2 regions of the Aquidulcibacter sp. genome follow, and region 2 is predicted to be linked to the other one. Evidence: predicted binding sites of a transcription regulator. Region 2 holds the regulator's gene; the other holds the start of a gene.
What was found. The regulator LexA, encoded in region 2, represses DNA repair genes until DNA is damaged. The targets are predictions, from matches to a motif close to ATGTTCNCNANNTGTTCT.

Region 1: a site for LexA is predicted at 8,395-8,412, ahead of ACOVRA_RS16430 (ImuA family protein). Genes of this name have one in related genera too.

What each region holds. Positions count from the first base shown of each region.
Region 1 is NZ_JBMLTR010000219.1:184,471-194,991, forward strand. It holds gene ACOVRA_RS16400 (ABC transporter permease) at 1-1,007, shown strand, start outside; gene ACOVRA_RS16405 (ABC transporter ATP-binding protein) at 1,004-1,705, shown strand; gene ACOVRA_RS16410 (hypothetical protein) at 1,702-1,866, shown strand; gene uvrA (excinuclease ABC subunit UvrA) at 1,863-4,781, opposite strand; gene ssb (single-stranded DNA-binding protein) at 5,069-5,587, shown strand; gene ACOVRA_RS16425 (PAS domain S-box protein) at 5,621-8,197, opposite strand; gene ACOVRA_RS16430 (ImuA family protein) at 8,443-9,213, shown strand; gene ACOVRA_RS16435 (DNA polymerase Y family protein) at 9,134-10,521, shown strand, end outside.
Region 2 is NZ_JBMLTR010000009.1:36,940-47,460, reverse strand. It holds gene proS (proline--tRNA ligase) at 15-1,364, shown strand; gene ACOVRA_RS01535 (lipoprotein-releasing ABC transporter permease subunit) at 1,361-2,638, shown strand; gene ACOVRA_RS01530 (ABC transporter ATP-binding protein) at 2,631-3,311, shown strand; gene dnaE (DNA polymerase III subunit alpha) at 3,599-7,144, shown strand; gene ACOVRA_RS01520 (VOC family protein) at 7,530-7,868, opposite strand; gene lexA (transcriptional repressor LexA) at 7,961-8,653, opposite strand; gene gltX (glutamate--tRNA ligase) at 8,875-10,209, shown strand; gene ACOVRA_RS01505 (TetR/AcrR family transcriptional regulator) at 10,206-10,521, opposite strand, start outside.

The sequences.
Region 1 (10,521 bases), on a different contig from region 2:
TTTTGTCGCGTTATGCGCTCCTTGAGAGGCAAGCGACAGCACCGATCGTTATTTTGTCTCAGAAGCAGGGCAACGATCAGTATGAAAAAATACCTGAGGACGTGATCGCTCAAGTCGGTCGAAGTTCCTATGTGGGTGCCTTTGAACTGATCCGACAGAAGCATGCCTTTTTGGGCCAAGGTCCGTCAGGTGGCGGCCTAAAGGTAAATGTCATCGACCCAATCTCACCGGCACTGTCAGCACCGCAAATTATGTCTGTGGAAGCCAAGCGACTGCTCCAACGACCAAATTCAGTTCTGCTGACGGATGAAGATGCGCGGGCGACCGGCCTTGGCTTGGGCGACGAAGTTGTTCGAGAAAATGTACGGTTTCGGGTTGTTGGGCTTATGGATGGTAATCTAGGTCCCCGGGGAAGCATGATCTCACGTGAGAGCCTTGCAAACTTGAATGACACCTTAGATCGGAAACAAGAAATCCCAGTCTATTCCATCTTGGTGGCACCAAAGGAAGGGAAGTCAGTCGGCCAAGCGATTACCGGTCTCAATCGCGAATTGAATGCCCTTGGCGCAGAGGTGATGAGCCGAGAGCAACTAACCCAAAAAGTCATTGAGGACGCTCTGAAGGATCAACGCGACATTCGTGCATTTCTCTATCTTGCCATCTTTATCGGTGTGATCGCCCTTTTGATTATCTCACAAGCCATTCACGCCATGATGGCGGGTCAGCGCGTCGAGTTTGCCACTTTGCTGGCCATGGGTGTGCCAAAGTGGCGGATTGCCCTTCTGGTGCTAGAGCAGACCGTGTGGATCGGCCTCATCGCATCTGCCTTTGCCCTTTCCGGCGGCCTTGTCGGCCAATTGGTTCTAGAGAAGGCCGACGTTTATATCCTACTTTATCCGGCACAGGTCCCGATGGTGACAGGTGCCATTCTCGCGACATCTTGCCTTGCGGGCATGATGAGTTTGCCCACCATTTTTGGCCTCAAGCCGGTTGAGTTGTTGCGATGACAGAGGGTCCTATCCTGTCCGCAAAGGCGATCTCTAAGTCTTTTGGACGCGGTGCCAGCAAAGTGCACGCGCTGCATGATGTTTCTTTCTCGGTGGAGCAGGGAAGCCTTACCTTACTCAAAGGGGCGAGTGGGTCTGGCAAATCCTGTCTGCTGGCGGCCTTGTCTGGACTTCAAAGACCAGAGGGCGGCGTGGTGATCGCGAAGGGGACGGATGTCTGGGGGCGAGGAGGCCGATCTGCTGAACGTTTTCGTCGCCAGTATTGTGGTTATGTCTTTCAAACCCCGGGGCTATTTCCGTCTCTGACGGCGTGGCAGCAAGTCTTTGTTCCATTGCGACTTTTGGGGGTACCCGCTGGAGACGCCAAGGCAAGGGCATCTCAGTATCTGGACCTAGTTGGCCTGTTAGATCGCGCCCAATCAAAGCCCAGTCAATTGTCTGGTGGCCAAAATCAACGGGTGGCTATCGCCCGCATGCTGGCAAAGCGACCAGCCTTCATCTTCTGCGATGAACCCACGTCGGCATTAGATGGCCGCAATGCCGTCATGGTCGCCAGACTACTGAGTGAAGCTGCTAAACAACAGGGCGCAACCATCCTTTGCGCCACGCATGATGATCGCTTGGTGCCTTTCGCCAGTCGCGTGATCGAGTTGGAAGATGGCCGTTTGGTCTCTGACACGGCGGAGCCCAAGCCATGAGACTTTTGCGCTTTTTCGGCACTGTTTGGGGCTGGCTGATCATCGCCTTGATCACAGCCCTCTGGGCTCTCACGATCCTCACTGCCCGTGAAAATGAGCGGACTGATTTCAACCTGCGGGTCTGGAACGGAGTCGAAGCGAGCCAGAAGGCTAACCCCTAAGCTTTAGCTTCCCCTTCTGCTTCTTGGGCCATACGTGCGGCTTGGGCGAGGCGGCGTTCTTCGTGTTTGAGCAGGGTCTCTTTGAGATAGCGACCAGTCCAAGAGCCCTTGACCAAGGCCACCTCTTCCGGCGTACCTTCGGCCACGATCAAGCCGCCGCCATCGCCGCCTTCGGGACCCAAATCAATTAGCCAATCGGCGGTTTTGATCACGTCCAAATTATGCTCAATCACCAAGACGCTATTGCCTTGATCCACCAATTCCTGCAGCACTTCCAACAGCTTACGCGTGTCTTCAAAGTGCAGGCCAGTCGTGGGTTCATCGAGAATATAGAGCGTTCGCCCGGTTGCGCGGCGCGATAATTCCTTGGACAATTTTACCCGTTGGGCTTCCCCACCTGAGAGGGTGGTCGCCTGCTGACCGACCTTCACATAGCCGAGGCCCACCCGTACCAAAGTCTCCATCTTATCGCGAATGGAGGGGACCGCTTGGAAGAAGCCAGCAGCTTCCTCCACCGTCATATCCAGCACTTGGGCAATGGATTTATTGCGATAGGTGACTTCCAAAGTCTCGCGATTATAGCGTTGGCCATGGCAGACGTCGCAAGTGACATAGACGTCGGGCAAGAAGTGCATTTCGATCTTTTGCACGCCATCGCCTTGGCAGGCTTCACAGCGCCCACCTTTGACGTTGAAGCTGAAGCGGCCGGGGCCATAGCCGCGTGCTTTTGACTCTGGTAGGGCAGCAAACCAGTCGCGGATCGGACCAAATGCCCCCGTATAGGTGGCAGGATTAGACCGTGGCGTGCGGCCAATCGGGCTCTGGTCGATATCAATCACCTTGTCGAGATGGTGAAGGCCTTCCAGCGCCTTATGCGGCCCGGGCACTTCATTCGCCCCGTTCAGACGACGGGCAAGGGCTTTGTAGAGCGTCTCAAGAATGAGGGTCGATTTGCCCCCGCCGGACACGCCGGTGACGCAAGTGAAGATGCCCAGCGGGATATCGACCGAGACATTTTTCAGATTATTGCCTGTCGCCCCTTCAATCCGAAGGAACTTCTTAGGATTGCGGCGGCGGCGCTTTGGCGGGATGGGGATGGCCTTTTCACCGCGCAGATAGGCCCCCGTCAGGCTGCCCTTGGTCGCTTCAATATCGGCCGGCTTGCCTTGGGCGACCACTTGGCCGCCATGGATACCGGCGAGCGGCCCCATATCCAGCACATGGTCAGCCGTCAGAATGGCTTCCTCATCATGCTCGACCACGATGACGCTATTGCCGAGGTCACGCAGGCCTTTGAGCGAAGTCAGGAGGCGGGTGTTATCGCGCTGATGCAGGCCAATGCTGGGCTCGTCCAAGACATAGAGCACGCCCGTCAGCCCAGAGCCGATTTGGCTGGCCAATCGAATCCGCTGGCTCTCGCCGCCCGACAGCGTCGCTGAACCCCGGTGGAGCGTCAGATAGTCCAAGCCAACATCAACCAGAAAGCGCAAGCGCTCCTTGATCTCTTTCAACACGCGGGTGGCGATTTCCAATTCCTTGGGCGTCAGGCGGCCTTCTAAATCGACAAACCAGTCACGCGCACCCCGGATCGAACGAGAAGACACGACTGAAATATCTTCGCCGCCGACACGCACCGCAAGGGCCTCAGGCTTGAGGCGCTTACCCTCACAGGTCGGGCATTTCTGCGCTGATTGATAGCGGCCCAATTCCTCGCGCGACCAAGCCGAATCCGTTTCACGCCAGCGCCGTTCCAGATTGGGGATCACGCCTTCAAACGTCTTGGTGGTTTCATAGCGGCGCGCGCCATCATCATAGACGAATTTGACCTTCTCCGTCCCCGAGCCATAGAGCACGAGCTTCTGAAAGCTCTCAGGCAGTTTTGTCCAAGGTGTTGTCAGGGCGACTTCGGCATGGCGGGCAAGGGCTTGCAAAGTCTGGGTGTAAAGTGGTGAAGCCCCCTTGGCCCAGGGTGCAATCACGCCGTCATTCAAGGTCTTGCTTGAATCCGGGACCACCAACTCTTGGTCGAATTTAAGCTGCACGCCAAGACCATCACACGTGGGGCAGGCCCCAAACGGATTGTTGAAGGAGAAAAGACGCGGCTCGATCTCCGGGATGGTAAAACCCGATACGGGGCAGGCGAATTTGGCCGAAAATAGCATCCGCTTTGCCGCACCTTTTTCGTCCTTTTCATCGGCAAATTCGGCTAAGGCAATCCCATCGGCTAAGCGCAAACAGGTCTCAAAGCCTTCGGCTAGGCGCTGTTCAATGCCAGCGCGAACAGCGATGCGGTCAACAACCACATCAATGTCGTGCTTCAGTTTCTTGTCGAGATCAGGGGCATTTTCCAGCTCATAATACTCACCATTGATTTTGGCGCGTACAAAGCCTTGCTTGATCCAGCTTTTGAACTCGGTCTTAAACTCACCCTTTCGGCCGCGCACCACGGGGGCCAACAAGAACAAGCGCGTGCCCTCTGGCAGGACTTTGATCTTATCCACCATTTGGCTGACCGTCTGGCTTTCGATCGGCAGGCCGGTTGCTGGCGAATAGGGCACGCCAATGCGCGCCCAAAGCAAGCGCATATAGTCGTATATCTCAGTCACCGTGCCGACGGTGGAGCGTGGGTTTTTCGAGGTCGTCTTCTGCTCAATCGAGATGGCTGGCGACAAGCCCTCAATTGAATCCATGTCCGGCTTTTGCATCAGCTCGAGGAACTGGCGCGCATAGGCCGACAGGCTTTCGACATAGCGCCTTTGGCCTTCGGCATAGATGGTATCAAAGGCGAGCGAGCTTTTGCCCGACCCAGATAGGCCTGTGATGACCACCAACTCACCGCGAGGGATCTCAACCGTGAAATTCTTCAAATTGTGTTCGCGCGCGCCGCGCACACGGATAACAGGCGATTCAGACATGTGTGACCTTGATTACGCAAACCTCAGAGCCACAAGCCCCAAAGCCAAAACAATGTCGCCCTGATTAGCGCGTGCGAACCAGCTTGACGAATAGAACATTATGTGAACATCTTACGCTTGTCCACGGCATGCACAGTTTTACATGCTTATCCACAAGGCGAGGCGGTTTGAGTGTCGCCCCTCTCTTCTGGTTTGGACATGAGACCTGTAGCGTCAGTTTCAAATGGATACGATGCCAAGACGCGACAGGATGAGTCGCCAACGGCAAAAAAGACGGAGTTAGGGCAATGGCGGGCAGCGTGAACAAAGTGATCTTGGTTGGAAACTTGGGGCGCGATCCTGAGATTAAGTCCTTTCCGTCCGGGGATCGCATCGCAGAGTTTTCGGTCGCAACCAGTGAGCGCTGGAACGATAAAGCCACCGGCGAGAAGAAAGAAAAGACCGAATGGCACCGTGTCGTCGTGCGTAACGACAATCTGGTGAAGGTCGTCGAGAATTACGTCAAAAAAGGCAGCAAGGTCTATGTTGAGGGCCAGTTGCAGACCCGTGAATGGACTGATCAGGCCGGCCAAAAGCGTTATTCGACTGAAGTGGTCATTGGCCGGTTCAAAGGCGAAATCACCATTCTGGATGGTCGTTCCGGTGGCGGCGACATGGTCGAAGACCGCTCTGAAGGTGGGTTTGGCGGTGGCCGTTCAATGGGCGGCAATGGCGGTGGCTTTGGCGGGGGATCTTCGGCACCTCGCGCGGTTCAAGGCGAGAAGCGCTCCTTTGCGGCCGACCTTGAGGACGATATCCCGTTCTGATCCCATGCAGCGCAAATCGCGAGTGGCTTAGGCTTAGGCTTTCGTCTTTGCCTTGCCGCTGCCTGTGTGTTCGTTTGCCTCACAGGCCTCCAGTGTCGCATCTATACCTTTGAGCAAGGCCTCAGGTGTGACGGGCTTCGCGATATGGAAGTCACAGCCAGCCCAAAAGGACTGGGTGATGTGTTCTTTCATCGCATTGGCGCTTACCATGGCGATTGGCGTGCGTTGCAAGCCTTTGCTGCGTTCAATCTCGCGGATCTGTTTGGTCGCTGACAGACCATCCATAACCGGCATTTGCATGTCCATCAGCACAAGATCAAAGTGTGCATTTTGCCACATCTCAACGGCTTCCTGGCCGTTTTGGGCGATGGTCAGTGCGATGCCGTGGGGCTCAAGGATCATCGCAATCACGCGTTGATTGACTGGATGATCTTCGGCCAACAAGATGGAACGGCTGGCGGTATGCGGCAGGACGGCGGTCGGCGTGGTGCTTGCCCCTGCTCGCTCAGTGCGGGCAAACGCTTCGGGATGGACCCGTGGCAAAGGCAAGATAACGGAGAAGAGGCTACCAATCCCGGCTTCGGAGGTTACGAGGAATTGGCCGCCCATCATGTCGGTCAAGGTGCGGCAGATCGACAGGCCGAGACCTGTGCCACCAAAATTCTTGGTAATGGAGGCGTCTGCTTGTTCAAACCGTGCAAACAGGCGTTGTTTCGTTTGCTCGTCAAAGCCAATGCCTGTGTCTTTCACGCTGATCATGACTTCGCATGACCCATCCGCTTTGTCTGTAGCTGCGATACTGATGTCGATTTGACCTTTTTGGGTGAACTTCACCGCATTTGAGGCCAAGTTCGAAACAATCTGTTTCACGCGTATGCCATCGCCCTCAAACAAGCCTTCGGTACCGGGACCAAATCGGAGATAGAAGCCTAAGCCTTTTTCTTCAGCCCGTATGCCCATGACTTGGGCTGTCGCCTCAATGGTTTCGCGCAGGTCAAACGGTTCAGGTTGCAGGGTGAATTTGCCCGCTTCAATCTTCGAGACATCAAGAATATCGGACAAAAGAAGCTCAAGCGTTTCGCCAGACGACTGAATGAGGTCGACCATTTCGCGCTGGGACTGCGTGAGTTCGGTGCGTGACAAGGCACCAACCACACCAATGACGCCATTTAAGGGGGTGCGGATTTCATGGCTCATATTGGCCAAGAAGCTACTCTTGGCGCGATTGGCGGCTTCGGCCTGCTCGCGAGCGGCCAAGAGTTCCGTTTCGGTGCGTTTACGCTCGGTGATGTCGTAAAGGATGCTGACAAAGCGTGCGCCTTCGGTGCGCGTGGCCGGTAAGGGCACAACCGTCGCGTCGACCCAGAATTCTGAACCATCCTTGGCGCGATTGCACACTTCCCCCCGCCAAGATTGACCCGCATTGATCGTGTCGCGCATGCCCTGGAAATAGGATGGATCATGCTTACCAGACTGAACGGACTGATAGCTTTGCCCGATCAATTCTTCGCGGCTATAGCCACTGATCTCGCAATAGCGGTCATTGACGAACTCGATGCGACCAAATTGGTCAGCGACTGAGATGATGGAATGTTCGTCTAGGGCAGATTGATAGGCATTGAGATTGGCCAAGGCATCATCAGCGCGACGTTGGGCTTCGACCAGATCGGTAACCTCGGTTTCAATCGCTTGAAATCCTTCAAGTTGGTTCTGGTCATCATGGAGCGGCTGGATGTCGAGATTAACCCAATAATTGCGGCCGGTTTTGCTGCGGTTCAAAAGTGTGGCGCTAGCCGCTTCACCGCGATTGAGGGCACGGATCAATTGGGCGACTTGTTCCGCATCAGCTTCTGGAGCAAGGGTCAATTGGCTCGGCTTTTTGCCAATAACTTCTTCGCGGCTATAGCCCGTTAGCGCAAGATAGGCGTCATTCGCCCAAATGATTTCGCGCTTCTGATTGGTCCGCACCACGGGGTTGCGCGCTAATTCGGCAAAGCGTGCAAACTCTCGATAGCGGATCTTTTCTTTTTGGACGATCTCGCGATCTTGTCGCCAAAGTTCGAATATCAAAATGAAAGCAATGCCAACCAGGATAATCGTGACCAGAAACCCTGTCTGGATACGCGCTTTGGCGGATTGAATATCGGCGGAACCAGAATCCAAGGCCTTTTTGATTTCACGTGTATAAGTGGCTTTTTGATCGGCATAATCTTGCGACGATAGAATTTTGAGGGCGTCTTCTTTTTTGCCGTCGGCCACCAAAGCAAAGGACAGGCGTTCAAGATCGATGAGCTTGGTATTGGCCAGATCAACTTCGCCGAGGCTTTCTTTCACGCCCAAGGGGCCGATGGAGGTGGCTTTGACAATGGCTGCTTCCAGGCGGGGGGTATTGTCTTCGTAACGCTTTGCCCATTTCGGGTCGGCTGTCGTCGCATGCATGAGCGCAGACATGGTCAACACTTCGTCGAGACGATTGATCTCGCCGGTAGCTTCGGTGAACAAAATCTGTCGCGTATTGATATCGCGATAGGAGGCAAACTGCCACGACGAAGCCGCTGCTAGAAGCAGGATTGCAAACGTCACAGTCAGTAACCTGGGGAGCGATTTCATGCAGCCATCCTAAACAGATGGACTGTTTATAGACTGAATGGTGTTTCTGTTGAGTTAAATTGCCGATTTTAGCCGATTACCTTGGTTTTAGTTGTTTGTGCATGTGGGATATCCTCGTTTCGGTTCTACGTCATTATCGGACATGCCCGCAAAAAGGCATCAGATTTCCGACTCGACTCACTGGCTTCTTCGTGATTAGAACAAATCAAGAACATAAAGAGCAGAAAGGTGTGTGAGTTCCAGCCATGAGACCGGATTTGACCGCTTTGCGTACCCAGATACGGGCTATTGAGACCGAGGGCCGTCCGGCCTTGAGCTGTTTGCCAACAGGTGCAGACGGGTTGGACGTAGCTTTGGGGGGTGGATTGGCTTTGGGCGCTGTGACCGAAGTGGTTCCAGCTGCTTTCATGGATGAACCTGCAAGCTTGCACTTTGCTTTTGCCTGTTTGGCCAAGGCGCTGCAGCAGCGCTCGGGCGATCTGGTGGTGATTGAAGATGCCAGTCGCGGGCAGGGGTGGGGGCCTGCTTGGGGGCAGCTTTATGGGCCGGGTTTGCAGAAGCTTGGCGTGTGCCCATCGCGAATTTTGTTGGTGCGTGCTCCGGATGTGAAGGGTTTTCATGCCTGTCTGGAGGATGCGGCGCGAACCTTTGGATTGGCCGGTGTTTTGGCTCTGTCTGGCCCTAAAGCAGGCTTTAGCCTTGCCGGCGCACGGCGGGTCCAATTGGCGGCAGAGCAGGCCCATAGTTTTGTTCTGGCTGTCCAAGGGCTGCGCACCTCTGCTTTTGCGCCAGCACGCGCGCGACTGGTTGTCGCCAGTCGACCGTGCCGCCCTGTGCCCTTGGGGACGGCTTTGCCGGGGCTTGGACCCCCCGCTTGGAGACTTCACCTCGAACGCGCCCGCAATGGTGCGCGTCCACAATCCTTTGATTTGGAGTATGATGATGCGACGCATAGCCTGTATCAGCCTGCCACGCTGGCCAACCGATCGCCTCAGCCGCAACGCCTCTCTGCTTAAGGGCGATGGGACACGTTTCTCGCGCGCTAAGCCGTGCGCCACGGTTGCGCGTAGTGCCGGGGGAATTCGCCTCATTGCCCTCAATCGTGCCGCGCAAGAGGCAGGTCTATCCTCTGGCATGATGTTGGCCGGGGCGAAGGCCTTGGTGCCAGATGTTTGTGTCGCCGATAGTGACCCCGTGGGGGAGGGTGAGGATCTGACCGCTTTGGCACGCTGGGCCATGCGGTGGAGCCCATATTGTGCGCCAGTCAAAGGGCTTGAGGGCACGCATGCGCTTTTCCTCGACATTACCGGCTGCGCCCATTTGTTTGGGGGTGAAGCCGCCATGTTAGCCGATATGGTCATCAAAATGCGGGCTTTGGGCCTGACAGCGCGGGCAGCTTGCGCGGCGACACCGGGGGCGGCCTTTGCTTTGGCGCGCTTTGCGCCAGAGGCGCGCCATGGTTTGAGTGCGCCGGATGGAGCGGCTTTGCGCGCCTTGGTTGGGGCTTTGCCGGTGGAAGCTTTGCGTCTGCCAAGCGGCACGACCACGGGCTTGCGCGCTTTGGGCTTGAAGACCATTGGCCAAGTCGCCACCCAATCGTCGGCGGCTTTAGCCAGACGGTTTGGTATTGATCTGGTGCGCGCTTTGGACCGGGCCCGTGGGCTTGAGGAAGAAGCCATTGACCCGGTTGCGGAGATCATCCCGCGGCGTATCCGCTTGCGCTTGGCCGAACCCTTGATGACCCGCCAAGGCTTGGAGCTGGCAGGGGCGAAGGCTGCAGGAGAAATGTGCACGCTTTTGGACTCCTATAATGAAGGCGCACGCCGCTTGGTTCTCAATCTCTATCGTGTGGATGGGGTCGTCTTACAGCTTGTTGGCGGGTCTGGGCGCGCCCATCGCGACGCGGTTTTGTGGGCGAAGGTCTTGTGCGAACGGATTGAGGCAGAGGCCAATGGCGCTGGGCTTGATTTAGGCTTTGGGGTCGATCTGGTTGAAATTTGTGCGCCCGTGGTGGAAATATTGGAAGGCCAGGTCATGGACTTGGACCCGGTGGCTGCGGCGGCCTTGGCCAGTGCCGATGCGCTCCATCGTTTGGCTGACCGCCTATCCGCCCGCTTAGGCGCTGGACGGGTGACGCGTATGGAGGCGGTGGCCCATTGGGTGCCCGAACAGGCTGTGCGCCAAGTGGCGGTTGCCGATCGACGCCCGCAGGCGAGCCATTTCCCCGAAGCTTTGGCGGCGCGACGCCCCGCTTTGCTGTTAGAACGCGCCGAACCAATTGATGCCATCGCCGAAGTACCAGACGGCCCACCCCGCCTGTTTCG
Region 2 (10,521 bases):
AGAAGGTGATCGCCATGCGCATGTCGCGCTATTTCCTGCCCGTTACAAAAGAAACCCCAGCCAATGCCGAAATCGTGTCGCACAAGCTGATGCTGCGCACCGGTATGATCAAGCAACATTCCGCCGGTATCTATTCCTGGCTGCCTTTGGGCTTGAAAGTCTTGCAAAAGATTGAGGCGATTGTGCGCGAGGAGCAAAACCGTTCCGGCGCACTGGAAGTCTTGATGCCGACCATGCAAGGCGCGGACCTGTGGCGGGAAAGCGGCCGCTATGACGCCTATGGTGCCGAAATGCTGCGCATCACCGATCGGCACGAGCGCGATTTGTTGTTTGGGCCGACGGCAGAAGAAGTCGTAACCGATATTTTCCGCAACCATGTGCGGTCTTACAAGGAATTGCCGCTGAACCTCTATAATATCCAATGGAAGTTCCGCGACGAAGTCCGCCCCCGCTTTGGCGTGATGCGCGGCCGCGAATTCTTGATGAAAGATGCCTATAGCTTTGATCTGGATGAAGCTGGCGCGCGCGATGCCTATAATAAGATGTTTCTGGCCTATCTGAAGACGTTCCAGCGCTTGGGCCTGCAGGCGGTGCCAATGCGCGCCGATACCGGGCCGATCGGTGGCGATCTAAGCCATGAGTTTTTGGTATTGGCCCCCACGGGCGAAAGTGGCGTCTTCTATGATGCCATTTATGACGAAACCGATTGGGCCGGCATGGATATCAGTTTTGACAATAATGACGCGGCTCGCGCTAATCGCGCCGAAACCGTCTCACGCATCGTCAAAGCTTATGCGGCAACTGACGAAATCCATGATGAGGGTCGCTTTGAAACCGAAGTGCCGATGGATCGCCGCCGTACGGGTCGCGGCATCGAAGTGGGCCATATCTTCTTCTTTGGCACCAAATATTCCGCACCCATGAACGCCAAAGTCTCTGGCCCTGATGGGAAAGATGTCTCAGTGCAAATGGGTTCCTACGGCATTGGCGTGTCGCGTCTGGTTGGGGCAATCATTGAAGCCAGCCATGATGACAATGGCATTATTTGGCCAGATGCGGTTGCCCCGTTTGATGTTGGCGTGATCAGCTTGCGTCCGGGCGATGAGGCCGTCGATACAGCCTGTGAGCAAGCCTATCAAACGCTTTTGAAGGCCGGCATGGACCCGCTTTATGATGATAGCCAAGGTCGTCCGGGCGCGAAGTTTGCCACGATGGATTTGATCGGGGTGCCCACTCAATTGATCGTTGGGCCGAAGGGCCTTGCCAATGGGCTGGTGGAAGTGAAGGACCGCAAGACGGGCACCAAGGAAGAAGTGTCCTTGGAAAGCGCGCTCTCGCGTCTGACTGCTAAGGCATCGGCATGAAAGCTGGCGGCGCGGGGCCCTTTGGCATGTGGGAGCGCACGCTAGCCGCACGCTATTTGCGGGCTCGGCGTGAAGATGGCGGGGTCGCTTTGATCTCGCTGATTAGCTTTATCGGCATCTTTCTGGCTGTCGCCGTGCTCATCATCGTGATGAGCGTGATGAATGGCTTTCGCGCTGAATTGTTAGGCCGGATTTTGGGCGTCAACGGCCATGTTTTTGTGGATGTGCGCAACATGCCCATCCCAGAAGCTCGCGCCATTGTGGCCAAAGCCAAAGCTTTGCCCGGCGTTGTGGACGTCATGCCCAAGATTGACGGCCAAGTGATGGCGGTCGGCCAAGGTGGCAATCTCGCACGCGGTGCGATGGTCACTGGGCTTTCAGCTTCTGACCTCGCTAAGCTCAAAATCGTCTCGGGCAATCTGGTTGGCGGCAACCTCAAGACCTGGGGCACGGGCGAATATGGCGGGGACGAGATCGCCATGGGGTCGAGGCTCGCGGAAGCGTTAGGCGTTCTGCCGGGGGATTCGGTGCAATTGATTTCGCCCCAAGGGGCCTCAACGCCCTTTGGCACGACCCCGCGCATCAAGGACTACACCGTCTCGGCCATTTTCGACATTGGCATGAGCGAGTATGACGCCACCTTCATCTATATGCCGATCGAGCAAGCCCAACTCTTCTTCTCCAAAGAAACCTCTTGGGACACGATCGAACTGCGGATGCAGGATCCTGATAAAGCCGACCTTTTGGCGCTGGAAGTCGCGAAATTCAGCCAAAACCGTTACGTAACCGACTGGCGGCAGCAATCAGAAAGCCTCGTCTCGGCTTTGCAGATTGAGCGCAATGTGATGCGCTTGATCCTGATGCTGATTGTCGCAATTGCCGCTATGAACATCATCTCTGGCCTTGTGATGCTGGTGAAGAATAAAGGCCGTGATATCGCCATTCTGCGCACCATGGGGGCCTCGCGCGCCTCAATTATGCGGGTGTTCATGATGTCTGGGGCCAGTGTCGGTATCCTTGCCACGCTTGCAGGAGCTATTGGCGGGACTTTGTTCTGTCTCAATATCGGCACCATTCAAAAGGTCGTCGAGTTTGTGTTTGGCCCGGTCTTCAATGCCGACATCTATTTCTTGAGCCAGATCCCCGCGAAAGTGGAATGGCACGAGGTGATCACCACGGCTTTGTTCGCAGCCATCGCGAGTGTTGTTGCCACCTTGCCACCGTCTTGGCGTGCCTCCAAGCTCGATCCAGTGGAGGCGCTTCGCTATGAGTAGCCCTGTTCTCCGCCTGACCGATTTGCGCCGCGTCTATCAGACTCGGGCAGGCGAGCTCGAAGTCCTTAAAGGTGCCAATCTCACCATTATGCCCGGCGAAATTGTGGCCCTGATCGGCCCGTCGGGTTCTGGCAAGTCCTCGCTCCTCCATGCCGCGGGCCTGTTAGAGGCTGTTCAAGGCGGCACGGTAGAGCTGGCGGGCATTGACGCGACAAAACTGCCCGATGCCGCCCGCACGGCGCTGCGCCGCACGGCCTTGGGCTTTGTGTATCAATTCCACCATTTGCTGCCAGAATTTAGCGCCGTTGATAATGTCGCGTTGCCACAATGGATTGCCGGCGTTGGCCAAGCCGAAGCACGCGCACGGGCAGAGCAACTCCTCGACATGATGGGACTGGCAAACCGGAAACTCCACCAGCCGGGTCAGCTTTCAGGTGGCGAGCAGCAGCGCGTCGCCATTGCGCGCGCACTGGCCAATCAACCGGCGCTCTTGATTGCTGATGAGCCTACCGGCAACCTTGACCCTGCCACCTCGAGCTTTGTCTTCGACACCTTCCGCAAAGCCACGCGGGAGGAGGGGACCTCTGCCCTAGTTGCCACGCATAACATTGATTTAGCTCGGCAAATGGACCGCGTTTTCCGCATCGATGGCGGACGCCTCGTCCAAGACTGAAGTGCCCAAAATCTTGTTCCACGTTTATGCAAATTACCTCTTGCCATGAGAGCAAAACAAGAATAGAACGAAGGCAGAACAAACGAGGTGAAACATGGCCCAACTTCAAGACGCAGCCGCTTTCGCAGCTATTCTCGCATTCACCCTGATGGCTTGGGGCTGGGGTGCTGTGATCGGTTGAGGATGGCTTTGAATTTTCTGTCGGCGAGGGCTGACAGAGGCCTGAGAGTCCTGTCACACTGATCCGCTCTTTGGTGATGATTCAGTCGACGGATTCAGGTGGCCCCATGGCAGATACTACTCTTTCAGGCGGCGCTTTCTCTGACGGTGATCAGGGCTCGGGTGATGTCGCATTGACGGGGCCAGGTGGGGCGTCAACTGGGGCAGGGCAAGTCGAAAGACCTGCTTTGGCAGGCCCGGGTTTTGTCCATCTGCGGGTAAGGTCGGCCTATTCGCTGCTCGATGGCGCGATGACCGTCAAAAAGCTCGCGGGCTTTGCCGCTAAGGCGAACTGTGTCGCGGTCGGCATCTCGGATCCAAACCTGTTTGGCGCGCTGGAGTTTTCAGAAGCCTTGGCCGAAAAAGGCATTCAGCCCATTATGGGCCTGACGCTGCCGGTCTCTTTCCTCAGCCAAAAGCCCGGTGCGGCGGCGGGGCCAGATGGCAGTCTGGCACTGATCGCCCAGAATGAAGTCGGCTGGGCCAATCTGATGGCGCTTTCCAGCCTTTCCTTCCTAGAAGTACCAGCTGGCAGTTTACCTCATGTCGATTTGCAAAAAGTGCTGGACCATAGCGATGGCGTGATCTGCCTTACCGGTGGGCGGGAAGGGCTGTTAAGCCGTGCACTTCTGGCCAATTTGAAGTCAGAGGCCGACATGCTGCTGCGCCAGTTGGCCAAGGCATTTCCAAACCGACTTTATATAGAGCTGCAGCGCCATGGCATGGCCGATGAGGCCCAAATTGAGCCGCTTCTGATTGATCTAGCCTATCAAAACAATCTGCCGCTGGTGGCGACCAATGATGTGCGCTTTGACAGCCCAGAGCGGCATCGCGCGCAAGATATCCTCATGTGTATCGGTCAGGCCACCCGCGTGGCCGATGACAAGCGCGAGCGGGTTTCGGCCAATCATTGCTTCCGCAGTGAAGCCGATATGGTGGCGCTGTTTGCCGATTTGCCGGAGGCTTTGGCCAATAGTGTCGATATTGCACGGCGTTGCGCGATCCGGCCCTTGATGCGCGCACCCATCCTGCCGCGCTTTACCACCGCCGAAGGCCGCGATGAGCCGGAGGAATTGGCAAGCCAAGCTCGCCAAGGCTTGGAAGCGCGCCTTCTGAAGCGCCCCCCTGTTGTGGCGCGCGAAATCTATGACCAGCGGTTGGAACACGAAATCAATGTGATCAATCGGATGGGGTTTGCGGGCTACTTCTTGATCGTTGCGGACTTCATCAAATGGTCGAAGGAAAACAATATTCCAGTCGGTCCGGGCCGGGGCTCTGGCGCGGGCTCGCTGGTCGCTTATTCACTGACGATTACCGACCTTGATCCCTTGGCCTTTGGCCTATTGTTTGAGCGCTTCTTGAACCCAGAACGCGTCTCCATGCCCGACTTCGATATCGACTTCTGTCAGGAGAAGCGCGATAAAGTCATTGACTATGTGCAGAAGAAGTACGGTGCAGACCGTGTCGCACAGATCATCACCTTCGGAACGCTGCAGGCGCGCGCCGCCCTTCGCGACGTTGGCCGCGTTTTGGATATGTCTTACGGCCAAGTCGACCGACTGGCCAAAATGGTGCCGAATAACCCCGCTGCACCCGTAACTTTGGCCCAAGCCATTAAGGATGAGCCGCGTCTGCAGGAGGAGCGGTCGCGCGATGCGGATGTGCGCACGCTGCTTGATGCTGCGATTGAGCTCGAAGGCCTTTACCGCAACGCCTCTACCCACGCCGCCGGTGTGGTGATTGGCGACCGTCCGCTGCATGAGTTGGTGCCGCTCTATAAGGACCCGCGCTCCAGCCTACCTGCCACCCAATTCAATATGAAATGGGTCGAGCCGGCAGGTCTTGTGAAATTCGACTTCTTGGGTCTCAAAACCCTCACCGTGATCCAGCGCGCCTTGGACTTCTTGAAGGCACGCGACATTGTGGTCGATCTCGACACGCTGCCGTTTGACGATCCCAAAACCTATGAGCTTTTGGCCTCGGGCAAGACCATGGGCGTGTTCCAGTTGGAAAGCCAAGGCATGCGCGACACCTTGCGCAAAATGCGGGCCGACACGTTGGACGACATCATCGCTCTGATTTCGCTCTATCGGCCGGGTCCGATGAAGAATATCGAGACCTATTGCGACGTGAAATTTGGTCGCAAAGATGCCGATTATTTGCATGAAAGCTTGGTCTCCGTTCTCAAAGAAACCCAAGGCGTCATCATTTATCAGGAACAGGTGATGCAGATCGCCCAGATTCTGTCGGGCTATTCCTTGGGCGAGGCCGATTTGCTCCGCCGCGCTATGGGTAAGAAGAAGCCCGAAGAAATGGCCAAGCAAAAGGACCGCTTCGTCAGCGGGGCCACCGAACGGGGCGTGGACGCCGAGCTTGCCGACCGCATCTTTGAATTGGTGAGCGAGTTTGCCGGCTATGGCTTCAACAAGTCCCACGCTGCCGCCTATGCCGTGATCGCCTATCAAACCGCCTATCTTAAGGCCAATCATCCCGTCGAGTTCATGGCGGCCTCTATGTCGCTCGATATTGATGATACCGACAAACTTGGTGCCTTCATGCAAGAGGCAAAAAGCATGAAGATCAAGGTGTTGTCGCCCGATCTTAATTATTCTGGGGCCGATTTCTCGGTCCAAGACAACGCCATTCGCTATGCGCTCGGCGGGATTAAGTCGGTTGGCGTGGCGGCTATGGCCCAAGTGGTGGAGATCCGCCAAGCAGGCGGCAAGTTCAAATCCCTGCATGATCTGGCCGAGCGGGTCGATCCGCGCGTGCTGGGTAGGCGGACTTGGGAGACTTTGTCCAAGGCCGGGGCCTTTGATTCGATCGAGCCCAATCGTGCTTTGGTGTTTGCTTCGTCCGATCAATTGGTGGCCCATGCCAATGCGGCTGCCTCGGATCGCCAAAGCGCCCAGACGAGCCTGTTTGGCGATTCCGCACCTCCGCCGCGCGCACCCTTGCCCAGCGTTAAACCTTGGTCCGCGCAAGAGCGCTTGGATAATGAGTTTGCCGCCCTTGGCCTGTTCCTGTCGGGCCATCCATTGGATGATTTGATTGAGGCTTTGCGGCGTAGGCAGACGGTCTTCTTCTCTGAAATTCACTCCAAAATGCAGGGATCAGACGCGATTTTCCGCATGGCCGGTGTCGTGCGGGCGCGCAAGGAACGCCCGGCGCGCGATGGCGGCAAGTTTGCCTGGGTGACGTTGAGCGATCCCACGGGCGAGTTTGAAGTCATGATTATGCCCGAAACCCTCAACGAGGCGCGCGATTATCTCGACCCCGGAACCTCGGTCAGCTTCCGGGCCAAGGCGCGCCTGCGCGATGGCGATTTGAAACTATCGGCTGAAAAGATTGAGCTGTTGGATCAAACCGATATGTCGGGCTGTGCGGGGATTAAAGTGTTCCTAGCGCGCGGTGCGCCAATCGAAGAATTAGCTCGTGTGACCGAGACCTTGCGCGGTGCCACCTCATCCAGCTTTGGCGAATTGCGCGTCGTCGTCGAACTGGCCGATGGCCGCGAAGTCGAAATCCAAGCCCCCGGCCGCTTCCCCATCGATGTCGCCGCACGCCGGGCTTTGAAAAGCGCATCCGGCGTGGATTTGGTGGCGGAGTTTTAGGGGACCTTAGCCAAGGACCGCGCAGCAAGGGCTGCGCCTGTCGACGCGGTGGCATGCGCAACTTTTGTTGCGCGGTCCAAGGTAGCGCTAAAATGGGCTTAGGTATTCCCTGAAATAACTTGGTACGGCTCAAAGCGTCGCTCTGCTCATCTTGAAGCCACCCGACAATTGTTATTGCGAAATGGCGCGCCGAAAGGACCGCGCAGCAGAAGCTGCGCATGTGTACGCAGCGGCAAGCGCAACTCGTGTTGCGCGGTCCATCACACCCACCCACCTTTCACACACAAACTCGAACTATGCCTTTGCAAAGGCAAAGCCTGCGGCCAGGGCTGGCTCGTGGAAAGAAGCTGCAGGGCCCTCAACACCGAGGAGGTGAGGCTTGCTTTCAGTCTGCCTTCAGGGCGGCAAGCTCGTTGCCGCTTGGATCGCGGAAGTGAAAGCGGCGACCACCTGGAAAGGCAAATAGCGGTTTGGTGATAACGCCACCCGCCTGGGTCACCGCCTCAAGGCAAGCCTCCAAATCATCGACGGCGATGACGGCCAGTGGTGCGGTAGTGGCCTCGCTTAAGTCCCCCTGTAGGCCGAGGTCGACGTCACCATTTGTCGTGCAGGAATAGCTGGGGCCATAGTCGGTCAAGGCAAGGCCGAACGCATCGCCATAAAAGGCGCGCGTTGCGGGCAAGTCGGCTGCGGGTAATTCAACATAGCAGATACGAGACATCATTTGAACTCCACAGTTTGGGTGCGTGTTTTTTTTGTTGTCCGCCGCAGGCTGGTTGCCCGGTGCGCCGCCCAAAGCCAGCCCAGCAACAGCGCCTAGTACCGCCGATAAAGCCCCGCCAGCACGCCTTGAACCTTCACGCGATCTGGCCCGAAGATGCGGGTCTCATAACGGGGGTTGGCGGCTTCCAAAGCGATAGACTGGCCGCGGCGGCGCAAGCGCTTCAGGGTTGCTTCTTCATCATCAACCAAAGCGACCACGATATCGCCTGATTGGGCGTCATCGGTGCGGCGGATGATGACAAAGTCACCTTCGAGAATGCCAGCATCAATCATGGAATCGCCTTTGACTTCCAAGGCAAAGTGCAGGGCAGGGTCTAGTTGGTCAGGGGCTGCAATCCGGTCGATCTCATGCTGAATGGCCGCGATGGGCACACCGGCGGCAATCCGACCCAGAACCGCAATGTCATTGGCTGCCCGTGGTGGTGAAGGTGGTGCGGCACTTGCGGGCGTGGAGCCCACGACCAGTGGCGTAAAGGGCTGGCGGCCCTTGGGTGGGGCGGCGGTTGTGGCGCTATCGGGCAGTTTCAACACTTCCAAGGCCCGTGCCCGGTGCGCCAGACGCCGTAAAAAGCCACGCTCTTCCAGAGCGGTGATCAGGCGGTGAATGCCCGACTTCGATGCCAAGTCCAACGCATCCTTCATTTCGTCAAAGGACGGCGAGACACCTGTTTCCTTGAGACGCTCATGAATGAATAGCAAAAGCTCTCGTTGTTTGGACGTCAGCATCAATTCCCCCTATCTCGTGGCGCGCGTGTACGCTTGGCCCCTATAAATCCGATGGCACCGTGAACGATGCACGAACAAAGCAGCGATGTTCTAACTCTGTTCCGTTTTTACGTCTATAGTCCGCTGCAAATTTTTCCGCAGCCAAAGCACGGTTGACCTGCACATGCCCCTCTCGCCTGTCGGGGCCATGACTGCTAAGTCACCCCTGATAGGAAAGAAACATGAAAGTCAGATTTGCACCTTCTCCCACCGGCAAGCTCCACGTCGGCAATGTGATCACCGCATTGCGCAATTGGTTGTTTGTGCGCCAACATGGCGGCACCTTCTTGTTGCGCATTGACGACACCGATACGGCGCGCTCCACCCAAGCCTATGAAGACGGGATCCGGACGGACCTGACATGGCTGGGCCTGACCTGGGATGAAGAGGCGCGCCAATCGGCCCGCTTTGACGTGTATGACAAGGCGCGGGATCGGCTGATCGCGGCAGGCCTCCTCTATCCCTGTTATGAGACGTCCGAAGAATTAGACCGCAAGCGTAAGATCGCTTTGTCGCGTAAATTGCCCCCGGTGTATGACCGCGCGGCCCTTGCCCTGACGGACGCTGAAAAGGCCGCCTTTGAAGCCGAAGGGCGCAAGCCCCATTGGCGCTTTAAGCTCTCGGGCAAGCGGGTTGCTTGGCAAGATTTGATCCGCGGCGAGCAAACGGTGGATACGGCCTCTATGTCTGACCCCGTGTTGATCCGCGAAGATGGCGCTTATCTCTATACGCTGCCATCGGTCGTGGACGATGTGGATTTGGGCGTGACGCATGTGATCCGGGGTGAAGACCATGTGACCAATACGGGCGCTCAAGCTGAGATTTTTGAAGCCTTGACCGGCGGCTCCCGACCTGAATTCGGCCATTTCCCGCTTTTGGTGGGGGCCGATGGCGAGACCTTGTCGAAGCGTATCGGTTCGCTGTCGGTTGAAAGCCTTCGTGAGCAGGGGGTAGCGCCCTTGGCGGTCCTGTCCTTGATGGCGCGGATCGGCACCTCTGACCCGGTTGAGGCGGTTGATAATTTGGACGCTCTGGTGGCGGGTTTTGACTTTGGCAAGATCGGCCGTGCACCAGCCCGCTTCGACCCTGAAGATGTCCGCCGTTTGGATGCGCAATTGCTGCAGCATGCGGACTATGCGGCGATCCAGCCGCGCCTTGCCGCGATTGAGTGCGATCTGGGGGAAGCCTTTTGGCTGGCGGTGCGCGGTAATCTCGCGAAGTTTGATGATGTGGCGCTCTGGGCACGTGTCGTCCAAGGCCCGATTGAGCCGCAAATTGACGAGCCAGACTTTATCGCCACGGCGGCGGGCCTTTTGCCAGCTGGACCCTATGATGAGACCTCTTGGTCAGGCTTTACCGAGGCGGTGAAGGCGGCAACTGGTGCGAAAGGCAAGGGCCTGTTCATGCCCTTGCGCAAGGCGCTGACAGGGCAAGAGCATGGGCCAGAAATGAAGTTGATCTTTATGCTGATCGGCCCAGAGCGGGCGGCAAGCCGTTTGGCGGGCAAAGCTTCTTAAGGCGACTTGGCACGATGGGCTTCTAAAGCGTCATCCCACCTCATTTTCTTGCGCATCGCATGGAAATGAGGGGTGCCATAGATCTGGAAGAAGTCGTCGACGACAGTCCGGCATTCGGCGAACCATGACCCATTTGGTTGAAGCTGGATGCCGTGCCTCAGATAGAGGCCGATAATGGCCGAGGTCGTGCCTTGCAGCGCGTGCAGCATGTCCCAACTCGGCGGTTGGTCAATGAAGCCTTCCTCCAAGAGTCTCGCGAAGCGCTTTCGCCAAAGCATATTCGTATAAATAACAATCAAGTCGCCGATGCTG